2 regions of the Neorhizobium sp. T25_27 genome follow, and region 2 is predicted to be linked to the other one. Evidence: riboswitches for the same ligand, from Rfam matches in the RefSeq annotation. Region 2 holds a riboswitch; the other holds the start of a gene.

Region 1 (5,728 bases), on a different contig from region 2:
GGGGCCGCTCAATGTCGCCGGCACGCTCGTCAATGCAGCCTTCCTCGGCGACACCTACGAAGCCGATATCCAATCCGCATGCGGCATGATCCGCCTGATCGTGCCTTCGGATATGCCGCCTCCGCCCCTCGGGACACCGTGCAGCATCCAGACCCAGCCGGGTGGCGCCACATTCATCTGACCGAAAAAGGGGAACCAAGACATGAACGTCTCGCGTCGTACATTCAACAAGCTCATCGCCGGTGCCGGTCTCGCCGCACCGTTCCACATCATCCGTTCCGCCTCCGCCCAGGAGCCCAAGAAGGGCGACGAACTGGTCGTCGGCATCTGGGGCGGCGCGCAGGAAAAGATCGTCAGGGAACATGTCGAGAAGCCGCTCGTCGAGAAATACGGCTGCAAGGTCAGCTACGTTCTTGGCGGCACCGGCGACCGCCGTGCCCGCGCCTATGCCGAGCGCGGTCGCCCGAGCTTCGACGTCCTCTACCTGAACATCTTCGAAAGCCGCCAGGCCGTGAAGGACGGCGTGACCCAGGCGCCGACGCCGGCCGTCAAGAACTTCGAGGCGCTCTATCCGAGTGCGCGAAAGGGCGGTTACGGCGTCGCCTTCAACCCCTGCACGATCGTCTACGACAAGACCAAGGCGTCGAAGCCGATCACCTCCTGGAAGGACATGTGGAACCCGGAATGGAAGGGCCGCATCGCCTGGCCGGATGGTCTGGGTGCCGAAGGCATTTCCGCGCTGATGATGGCCGCCCGCGTCTGGGGCGGAGACGAGAAGAACGCCGACATCGGCTTCGAAAAGGTCAAGGAACTGAAGCCGTTCGCAGCGATCCAGGGCAGCCAGGCCCAGCTCTTCGAAATGTTCGACCAGAAACTCGCCGATCTTTCGGTCGAGTTCGGCAGCTTCACCCAGTCTTATGTCGAAACGCGCAATCCCAATATAGCGATCGCCAAGCCGGTCGAGGGGCAGGCGCTTTCGATGAACGTTGCCTGCATCACCGAAGGCACGAAGAACCAGAAGCTCGCCGAGGAATGGATCAACCTGCACCTCTCCGAACCCTGCATGCTCGCCTATGCGCGCCAGATCTACTATTCACCGACCGTCAGCAACATTACGGTCCCGGACGACATCAAGTCGAAGCTCGTGCTCGGCGATGCCGATGTCGCAAAGCTCGTCGATTTCGATTGGGACGTGATCAATGCCAGCCGCGCCAAATGGCAGGCGAAATACGATCGGGAGATCGCGGGATGAACCGTTGGATCGGGCCGGCGCTTGCAGCGCCGGTCACCCTTTGGCTGCTTCTGTCCTTCGCGGCGCCGATGTTCGTGGTACTCGTGCTCTCCCTGCACGAGTATCCCGATCCTTTCGGCCCGCTGTTCATAACGCCGTCGATCGCGCAGTTCCGGGATATCGTCTCGGACGGCTTCTATTTCGGCGTCGTCTCCGAAACCATCCTGCTCGGCCTCGGCGTGACCGTCATCACCGCGCTTCTCGGTTATCCGCTCGCTCACTGGCTGGCGCGCATGCCGGTAAAATACCGCGCAGCCGCGTTTGCGGTCATCCTCATTCCGCTGCTGACCAATGTCGTGGTGCGCTCGCTCGGCATCATCCTCCTGCTGGCACCCGAAGGGCTGATCAATTCGGTCACCGGGCTGATCGGCATTCCGCCGGCCAGATACATGCTGTTCACCCATGGTGCTGTCGCGGTGGCGCTGGCGCAGGTCTTTTTGCCGTTCATGGTGCTGGCGCTCTACGACAACCTGCAGGGCACTTCGCCGCGGGTGCATGAAGCGGCCCAGAGCCTCGGCGCCTCTCCGGCGGTCCGGTTCCTCACCGTCGACCTGCCGCTTTCGCTGCCCGGCCTGCGCTCCGGCACTGTGATCGTTTTCCTGATGGCGACCACGGCTTACGTTTCCGCCTCCCTGCTCGGCGGAAAGAAGGTCTGGACCACCGGCATGCTGGTGCTGCAGGAAGCGATCAAGAACCTCAATGCGCCGCTTGCCGCGGCGCTTGCGATCATCATGACCGTCACCGGTCTCGCGTTTGCGGCGCTCTGCGCCTATTCGCTCAACCGCCTGATGCCGTGGCTGAAGGGCAAGCCCAGCAATCCCTGGAGCATACCGCGCTGGCTGGTGCCGATCATCAACATCCTCGGGCCGATCGTCTCGAAACTGCTGCTCGCCATCTCGCTGCTGCTCCTGCTGCTGCCGCTGGTGCTGGTCTGCATCCAGAGTTTCAACGACGTGCCGCAGGCGACCGCCTCCGGCTTCCGCGGCTTCACGCTGAAATGGTACGAGGCGGTGTTTTTCGCCGGAACGTATGCGGATGCCTTCTGGGTGTCGGTGCAGCTTGCCGTCACCTCGATGCTGGTGGCGCTTTCGCTTTCGCTGCCGGCGGCCTTCGCGCTCGCCCGTTATCCGTTCAAGGGTCGCTCCGCGCTCCTGGCTTTCTGGCTGCTGCCGATGTCGCTGCCCCACGTGGCGATCGGGGTCGGAATGCTGCGGCTCTTGCAGATCTACCTGATCATTCCGCCCTTCCTCGGCCTCGTGGCGATCCATGTGATCGTCATCCTGCCGTTTGCGATCACGCTTCTGACCACCTCGGTGATGGGGCTCGACCGGGCGCAGGAGGAGGCGGCGGCGAGCCTCGGGGCAAGCCCGGTGCGGCGGTTTTTTCTGATCATCATGCCGGGCCTGGCGCCGGGGCTGTTTGCGGCCGGCATCGTCGGCTTCCTGCTGAGCTTCGGCGAGGTGACGGTGACGAGCTTCCTCACCACCGCCCGGCTGACGACGCTGCCGGTCCGCATCTACGCGGAATCGACCTTCAGCCTGGAGCCGACCGCGCATGCCATCTCGGCCGTCCTGATCCTCTTCACCGTCATCGCGCTGGCCCTGCTGGGCAGGGTGGTTCGCCTAGACCGACTCTACGCACGGTGAGTTGGAAACGATAGCGGGCGGACCGTCCGGTCCGCTTGACAGACATAGCGAAAACCGACAGTTATCGTGTTCTTCCGAGGGGGGCATCTTGACGATGCTGAGATGGCGGTGAGCCGGACCCTTGAACCTGATCCGGGTCATGCCGGCGTAGGAACGGAAATAGGCGTCATTCGACGATACTTTCTCTTCTCCGCTTCACCTGGATCTCCGTAATTGACTGATCTGGAGATCGACCGATGATATCCATTCTTCCCGTGGTTCCGCAAGGATATCCGGTCCTGGCGTGCAGGTTCGGCGCGTAGCATCATGCGTGCGTCCCATGCGGTCATCGGCCTCGTCCTGCTTGTCGCCCTCTGGCAAGCGGGCGTCTGGCTGTTTGCTCCGCCCCGCTACATCCTGCCGTCTCCGATTGCCGTCGCTTCCGCCTTCGGGCGGCAGCCGGGTTTCCTGCTGCAGAACGGCCTCGTCACGCTGACGGAAATCGCGCTGGGCCTCGCGATCGGCGCAGGCCTCGGCATCGCCACGGCATTCGGGGTCGCCGCGTTGCCGCGGCTTGGCCGTCTCGTCTGGCCGATGGTACTGATTCTACAGTCCTTTCCCGTCTTCGTCCTGGCGCCGATCCTGGTTTTGTGGCTCGGTTTCGGCCTCGCCTCGAAAGTGGCGATGACGACGATCATCATCTTCTTTCCGGTCGCGTCGGCCTTTGCCGACGGTCTTCGCCGCACCGATCAGGAAATCCTCGACGCCGTTTCGCTGGAGGGGGCAGGTCACTGGCAGACGCTGGTGTCGATGCGTGTGCCGCTGGCGATCCCGAGCCTCGTCTCGGGCCTCAGGGTCGCGGCACCGCTGGCGCCACTCGGGGCCGTGGTCGGGGAGTGGGTCGGGGCGTCCGGCGGGCTCGGCTTCGTGATGGTCCAGGCCAATGCCCGCATGCAGACCGACACCGTGTTCGCGGCGATGACCATACTGGCAATCCTTACCCTCATTCTAAGGCTTCTCATCGACCGGCTGACCGCCGGACTCGCCCCGTGGGCCAGCGAAGCTGACCCTTCATCTTCATCCGCATCAGGGAGTTCCGTCCGATCATGATCCGTATCCTCACCGCGTCCTTCATCGCGCTGGCCAGCCTTGCCACCCCGATTTCTGCGCAGGCCGCCGACAAGCTCAGCGTGCTGCTCGAATGGTTCGTCAATCCGGACCATGCGCCGATGGTCATCGCCCAGCAGCGCGGGCTGTTTGCCGATGCCAAGCTCGATGTCGAGCTCATCCCGCCGTCAGACGCCTCCGCAGTGCCGCGGCTGGTTTCGGCCGGCCAGGCGGATATCGGCATCCACTACCAGCCCAATCTCTATCTCGACCATGAGGCAGGCCTGCCGCTCGTGCGTTTCGGCACGCTGGTCGAGACGCCCTTGAACACCGTCACTGTGCTGGCGGACGGTCCGATCAAGAGCCTCAAGGATCTGAAGGGCAAGAAGGTCGGCTTTTCCGTCACCGGTTTCGAGGATGCGATGCTGAAGCGCATGCTAGCCTCCGAAGGGCTTTCGAACGCTGACGTGGAACTGATCAACGTCAATTTTTCGCTCTCACCGTCGCTGATCGGCGGCAAGGTGGATGCGACGCTCGGCGGTTTCCGCAATTTCGAGCTGACCCAGATGAAGCTGGAAGGCCATGCGGGGCGCGCGTTTTTCCCCGAGGAGCACGGTGTTCCGACCTATGACGAGCTGATCTTCGTCACCCGCCGCGATTCTGCCGCCGACAACCGGCTGCCGCGTTTCCTGCACGCCGTCGAACAGGCCTCGATCTTCATCACCAACCATCCGCAGGAAGCCTGGCAGCTTTTCGTCAAGGCCTATCCCAACCTCGACGACGAACTGAACCGCACCGCGTTCTTCGACACGCTGCCGCGCTTTGCCAAGCGTCCGGCCGCACTCGACCAAGGCCGCTACCAGCGCTTCGCCACCTTCATGCAGGAAATGGGACTGATCAAGACCGTGCCGCCGATCGGGGACCTCGCAGTCGAAATCAAGTAGGCCAAGCTGCTGATATTGTTTGATTTGAACGCCGGGGTTCGCGTAACGTGATTTCCATGCCAGATAGGCATCGCACGTTACGTACCCTCGGAGTTTGCTTGACCATCGGACTTGCCCATGCGGAACTGATCGCGGTTCTGTCCGCCGTCACCGGCGACGAGCCGCGCGTGATGACGGTTCGCTCCGGCGATGCGCTGCCATCCGGGCCCTTCGAGCTTGGGCACAGGAGCCTGCAGGCCGGGCTTCGCGAATGGGTGGGGGACCAGACCGGCCATCCGCTCGGTTATCTCGAACAGCTCTATACCTTCGCCGATCGCGACCGGACCCATGAGGATGCCGAGGGGCGGACGATCTCGATCAGCTATCTCGGCCTGGTCCGCGAGCAGGCCGCACCCGGTGCCGGAAAACCCGGCTGGCACGGCTGGTACGAATATTTCCCCTGGGAAGATCATCGCGGGGGGAGGCCGGAAATCCTGGCCGCCATCACCGGCCGCCTGCAGGATTGGGTTGCGGCGGAAACTGCCAGGCGCGAACACCGCCGGCGCCGCGTCGATTTTGCCTTCGGCCTCGACGGCGCCGCATGGAACGAGGATCTCGGCCTGCAGCGTTACGAGTTGATGTACGAGGCCGGACTGGTGACCGAGGCAGGTTGTCCGCCGGCCAAAAGTTTCGGTCGCTCGATGTTTGCCGATCACCGCCGTATCCTGGCGACCGGGATCGCGCGGCTGCGCGCCAAGATCAAATACCGCCCGGTGGTCTTC
Region 2 (5,728 bases):
GCTGATGCTCGCCCGCATCATGGCCCGGCCGTCCAACCTCCTGATATTGGACGAACCGACCAACGACCTCGACATCGAGACGCTGGACCTGCTGCAGGAAATCGTCGCCGGCTATACCGGCACCGTCATCCTCGTCAGCCACGACCGTGACTTCCTCGACCGCACCGTGACCTCGACCATCGCCCCCGCCAATCCGGACGCACCGGACGGCCGCTGGATCGAATATGCCGGCGGCTACACGGATATGCTGGCGCAGCGGAAGGGCGCGCTGGAGGAAAGGCGCCGCACGGAAAAAGCTGACAGGGCAAAAACCGATACTGCAGCATCGGTTTCCGGCATCCCGAAGGGCAAAGGCAAGCTTTCCTTCAAGCAGAAATTCGCGCTCGAGAACCTGCCGAAGGAAATGGCAAAAGCCGAGGCCGAGATCGCCGCCCGCGAGAAGAAAATGGCCGATCCCAACCTCTTCACCAAGGATCCCGCCGCCTTCAACAAGCTGGCTGCGGAGATGGAAAAGCTGCGCCAAAGCATCAGCAAAATGGAAGAAGAATGGCTGGAGCTCGAAATGCTGCGTGAGGAAATTGAAGGCTGATTTGCAATTTGTTAAGCTTAACAGATAGTTAGCTAAAAAAATATTTGTCGCGGAGCGGAACATATGATGTCCCGGGGCGTTCTGGGGTGTGAGTAGTGGTCGAAATGTCCCGGGGACGGATCGGCCTGCCCGGAACCGATCAACCGAATGGGGACATCCAATGCTGACAAATGTTACGCGTCGTCGGCTGGCCACTGAGGCGATGAATCAAAGAGTTATGATTGTCGAAGACGAGTTTCTGATCGCGCTCGATGTAGCCGAGACGATCGAAGCCATGGGCCTGAAAGTCGCCGGTTTTGCCAATGCCCGCAAACACGCCCTGGCGCTCGCCGCCTATGCCGATATTGCCCTGGTCGATGTCAATCTTTCGGACGGCCGGACTGGTCCAGAGATCGGGCGCGAGCTTGCCGAGCAATATGGCATCACCGTCGTCTTCATGACGGGTAATCCGGACGATGTGGAAGCCGGCGTCCAAGGCTCGCTCGGCGTTCTCACCAAACCGGTCATGCCCGATGTGGTCGAGAAGACTATCGACTACGCCGTTGCCAACCGGCTGGGCGGCATGGCGATCGTTCCGCGTGAACTGAAAGTGTTTCCGCAGAACCACTGAGCAATGAACCACTGAGTCATGTTGCTCCTGCCGAATGCGCCTTGAGCCGGCCGCAGACCGCCTCTTGCCAGCCATTCGCCTCGCCGCTAAATCTGATCCTGCTCTAACGGGGTGCCGCGCGTTTTCGTGCGGCTGAGAGGCCTTTGGCTAACCCGCGGAACCTGATCCGGTTAACACCGGCGGAGGGATTAGACGGCTCTTCATCAGCGCCTATTCCCCTTTGTCACCACAACGAGGAGACGCTGATGCGCAGCACCATTCTTTCGATATTCGCGGCCGCTGCCGCCTTTTCCCTTTCCGCGCCGGCCGAAGCGCAGGAAAAGACGTTGACCGTCTACACCTACGAGAGCTTCATCTCCGATTGGGGGCCGGGTCCCAAGGTGAAAGAGGCGTTCGAAAAGGCCTGCGCCTGCAAGCTCAATTTCGTCGGCGTCGCAGACGGCGTGGCGCTTCTGACCCGCCTGAAATTGGAGGGCAAAGGCACCGACGCCGATATCGCGCTCGGCCTCGATACCAACCTGATCTCCGAGGCGAAGGCGACCGGCCTGTTCGAGCCGCACGGGCTCGACGCCGCCGCGGCCAAGGTCCCCGGCAATTACAGCGACGACACGTTCATCCCCTACGACTACGGCCATTTCGCCGTCGTCTATGACACGCAGGCAATGAAGAACCCACCCAGAAGCCTCAACGAACTGGTGGACGGCGATCCCGCGCAGAAGATCGCCATTGAGGACCCGCGCACCTCGACACCCGGCCTCGGCCTGCTGCTCTGGGTGAAATCGGTTTATGGCGACCAGGCACCGGAGGCCTGGGCGAAGCTCAGGAAACGCGTGCTGACCGTCACGCCCGGCTGGTCGGAGGCCTATGGCCTGTTCACCAAGGGCGAAGTGCCGATGGTATTTTCCTACACGACCTCGCCCGCCTATCACATGGTCGAGGAGAAGACGGACCGCTATCAGGCCGCCGCGTTCTCCGAAGGCCACTACATCCAGATCGAGGTCGCCGGCATGCTGAAGGGGGCGAAGGAAAAGGACCTGGCGAAACAGTTCCTGAAATTCATGGTCTCGCCGGCCTTCCAGGACGTCATCCCGACCACCAACTGGATGATGCCGGCCGCCAAGACCTCCCAGCCGCTCCCCGACGCATTCAACAAGCTGGTGCAGCCGGCCAAGACGTTCCTGATGGGGTCGGACCAGGTGGCCAAGAACCGGCAGGCCTGGATCGACGAGTGGCTGACCGCCATGAGCATGAACTGATCCCATGCTGACGCGGGCGGAGCGGAGACGCGGGATTGGCTGGGGGCTGCTGAGCCTTGTCGGAATCGCCTTCTTCGTCGGCATCGCAGTCGCCGCCCTTCTCTCCTGGGACGCCGGCAACACCCAAAGCCGACTGTTCACCGCCTATACCTGGCGGATCCTGCGCTTCACCCTGCTGCAGGCGGTTCTTTCGACGCTGCTGTCGGTCGCCTTTGCCCTTCCCGTCGCACTTGCGCTCGCACGCCGCCCGCGCTTTCCGGGCCGTGTATGGGTCATTCGGCTGATGGCATTGCCGATGGGCCTGCCGGTGCTGATCGGCGCGCTCGGCCTGATCGGCATCTGGGGGCGGCAGGGGGTGATGAATAGCCTACTATTGAATCTTGGCCTCGAGCAACCGGTTAGCATTTATGGGTTTTCCGGCATATTGCTGGCACATGTGTTCTTCAACCTGCCGCTCGCCGCGAGACTGCTGCTTGCCGCGCTGGAGCGCCTGCCGGCGGAATATTGGCTGCTCTCCTCCAGCCTCGGGATGAAACCCTTCTCCGTTTTCCGCTTCATCGAGTGGCCTGCGGCCCGCCGCGTCATCCCCGGCATTGCCGGCCTGATCTTCATGCTGTGCGCCACGAGTTTCACGCTCGTCCTGGTGCTCGGCGGCGGGCCGGCCGCGACCACGCTCGAAGTGGCGATCTACCAGTCGCTGCGTTTCGATTTCGACCCTCCGCGCGCCATAGCGCTGTCGCTGCTGCAGATCGGCATGACGGCGTTGATCCTGATTGTGATTTCGCTTTTTCCGGCCCCTGACGACGCTGGCATCACGGCCGGCCGGGCGACCCGCCGGTTCGATGGCCGGACGTTGCCCGCGCGGCTTTGGGATGTGCTGGCGATCCTGCTTGCCACGATATTCCTGATCCTGCCGCTCGCCTCGATCGTCGGCGCTGGCGTCCAGGCCAATCTCTGGAGCCTCGTCAACAGCCCCGCCTTCCTGCGCGCCACCTGGACCAGTCTCATGATCGCGCTTTCCGCCGGCCTGCTGGCCGTTCTGACCTCCCTGGCTATCATTGCCGGGCGCGGAGCAATCTCAGACATGAAGACGCCTGGCGGAACGGCCAAGGCGTTTTCCGTGTCCTTGGGTGGGATGTCCTCGCTGGTGCTGCTCGTGCCGCCGGTCGTGCTGGGGACCGGCTGGTTCCTGATGCTGCGCCCGTTCGGCGATGTGGCGCACTTCGCCCCGGCGCTGGTGGCGATCATCAACATGCTGATGGCGCTTCCCTTTGTGATGCGCGTTTTGGCCCCGGCCGTGGAAACGCACCGCAAGCGGACAGGCAGGCTGTCGGCAAGCCTCGGCCTTTCCGGCTTTTCACGGGCATGGAGGATCGATCTGCCGGTTCTGGCAAGGCCGCTGCTGACGGCGCTGTCCTTCGCCATGGCGCTGTCGCTGGGCGATCTCGGCGCGGTGGCACTGTTCGGCTCCAGCGATCTCACCACCCTTCCCTGGCTTGTCTATAGCCGGCTATCCAGCTATCGGACCAACGATGCGGACGGACTGGCGCTCATCCTCGGCATCATCTGCCTGGCTTTGACGATGATCGGCACTGCCGGCCGAAGGGAAACAAACCATGGCTGACGGCATCGCGCTCAACAAGGTTGAACTGAAGCTCGGCATCAGGGAATTCCGCTTCGACTGTGCTTTGCCGGCCGGTGCCGTGACGGCGATTACCGGCCCATCCGGCTCCGGCAAATCGACCTTCCTCAACCTCGTTGCCGGCTTCGAGACGCCGGACCGCGGCCGTATCCTGATCGCGGGCGGCGATGTGACGGAAAAACATCCCTCCGAGCGTCCCGTATCGCTGGTCTTTCAGGACAACAATCTCTTCGCCCATCTGGACCTCGCCACCAATATCGGCCTCGGCATCAGCCCCTCGCTGAAATTGTCAGGCAGTGATCGGGCCGCCATATCGCAGGCGCTGGAGCGCGTGGGCTTGAGCGGCTTTGAGAAACGGATGCCGGGGACGCTTTCTGGTGGCGAAAGGCAGCGGGCCGCGTTCGCCCGGGCTCTGGTGCGCAAAAAACCGGTTCTGCTGATGGACGAGCCGTTCGCGGCCCTCGACCCCGGGCTCAGGCTTTCGATGGCCAGCCTGCTCATCGACCTGCATCGCGAGACGGGCAATACGGTACTGGTCGTGACCCATGATCCGGATGAGGTCGGCCGGCTGGCTGACCATGCGATCTTCATCGACCACGGCCATATCCTGTTGCAGGCGCCGGCCGAGGAATTCCTCGCCCGGCGCGATATTCCGGCACTTGCCGAATTTCTTGCCGGCTGATCAGGCAGCCTTTCCGCGGAACCAGACGCCGGAGCGGATGGCGAGGAACAGGATCCCACCATAGGCGACCAGACCAGCTGCCAGCGCAAAGAACAGACCGTTGAGCGATCCGGTAAATTCCAGCGCCAGCCAGCCCCCGAGACCTGCAATGGCGAGTCTCAGAAAACCACAGGCAAGCGGCCAGAGTAGCTGGCCCGCGCCTTGAGAGGCGAAATAGAGCGCCAACCCGCCGCCGAAGAAACCATAAACTGGCCCGACGATCTGCAGATAGGCGACTCCCGCATCGATCGCTCCATGCTCCTCGCTGAACAGCGAAATCCACGCGACGGGGAAGATCGCCGCGATCAGGCCAATCACTTCGGTGATGACGAAGGCAATGGCGGCGCCGGTGAAGGCGATGCGCATTGCGCGATCTTTCTGGCCGGCGCCCATGTTGGTGCCAACAAGCGCCACCATCGGCGCACCGATGCCGAAGATCACGGGGATCAGCAGATATTCGAGCCTCGCGCCGGTACCGAAACCGGCCACCGCCGAGACGCCCGCCTTTGTCGCCACCAGAGCCGTGGCAATGCCGATGGTCACATTGGTGAGAACGGAATTGATCGCCGCGGCAGCGCCGAGGCGGACGATATCCCGGAACATCGCCCAGCGAAGCGGTCCGACGCCGAAGCGCACGAGATTGCGGCCGGAGAGGATGTACCAGGCAAGCACCGCGGTGCTGCCGAAACTGTAGAGCACCAGAGCCAGACCGCCGCCAGCGATGCCGAGCCCCTGGAACGGACCGAAGCCGAAAATGAGAAGCGGCGATACGGGCACGAGGAGTGCGGCACCGACACAGGTAACCAGCGCCGGGAACAGCATATTGCCCGTGCCGCGCACCACGCTCGCCAGGCCGTTCATCAGCCAGACGAAGATCATGCCGCCGAACACCACGTTGGAATAGACGAGC

Evidence for each region. A riboswitch is a leader RNA that binds a small molecule or an ion and turns the genes downstream of it on or off. The one in region 2 is predicted to bind thiamine pyrophosphate.
Region 1: it holds a riboswitch for thiamine pyrophosphate, as region 2 does, so the genes downstream of both, C5J24_RS02395 (ABC transporter permease) here and thiB (thiamine ABC transporter substrate binding subunit) in region 2, are expected to answer to the same signal.

What each region holds. Positions count from the first base shown of each region.
Region 1 is NZ_PVBJ01000001.1:449,928-455,655, forward strand. It holds gene C5J24_RS02380 (ABC transporter ATP-binding protein) at 1-181, shown strand, start outside; gene C5J24_RS02385 (PotD/PotF family extracellular solute-binding protein) at 203-1,252, shown strand; gene C5J24_RS02390 (ABC transporter permease subunit) at 1,249-2,937, shown strand; TPP riboswitch at 3,005-3,108, shown strand; gene C5J24_RS02395 (ABC transporter permease) at 3,244-4,026, shown strand; gene C5J24_RS02400 (ABC transporter substrate-binding protein) at 4,023-4,967, shown strand; gene C5J24_RS02405 (hypothetical protein) at 5,024-5,728, shown strand, end outside.
Region 2 is NZ_PVBJ01000017.1:49,149-54,876, forward strand. It holds gene C5J24_RS29850 (ABC-F family ATP-binding cassette domain-containing protein) at 1-589, shown strand, start outside; gene C5J24_RS29855 (response regulator) at 750-1,199, shown strand; TPP riboswitch at 1,297-1,404, shown strand; gene thiB (thiamine ABC transporter substrate binding subunit) at 1,445-2,455, shown strand; gene thiP (thiamine/thiamine pyrophosphate ABC transporter permease ThiP) at 2,460-4,079, shown strand; gene C5J24_RS29870 (ATP-binding cassette domain-containing protein) at 4,072-4,779, shown strand; gene C5J24_RS29875 (MATE family efflux transporter) at 4,780-5,728, opposite strand, start outside.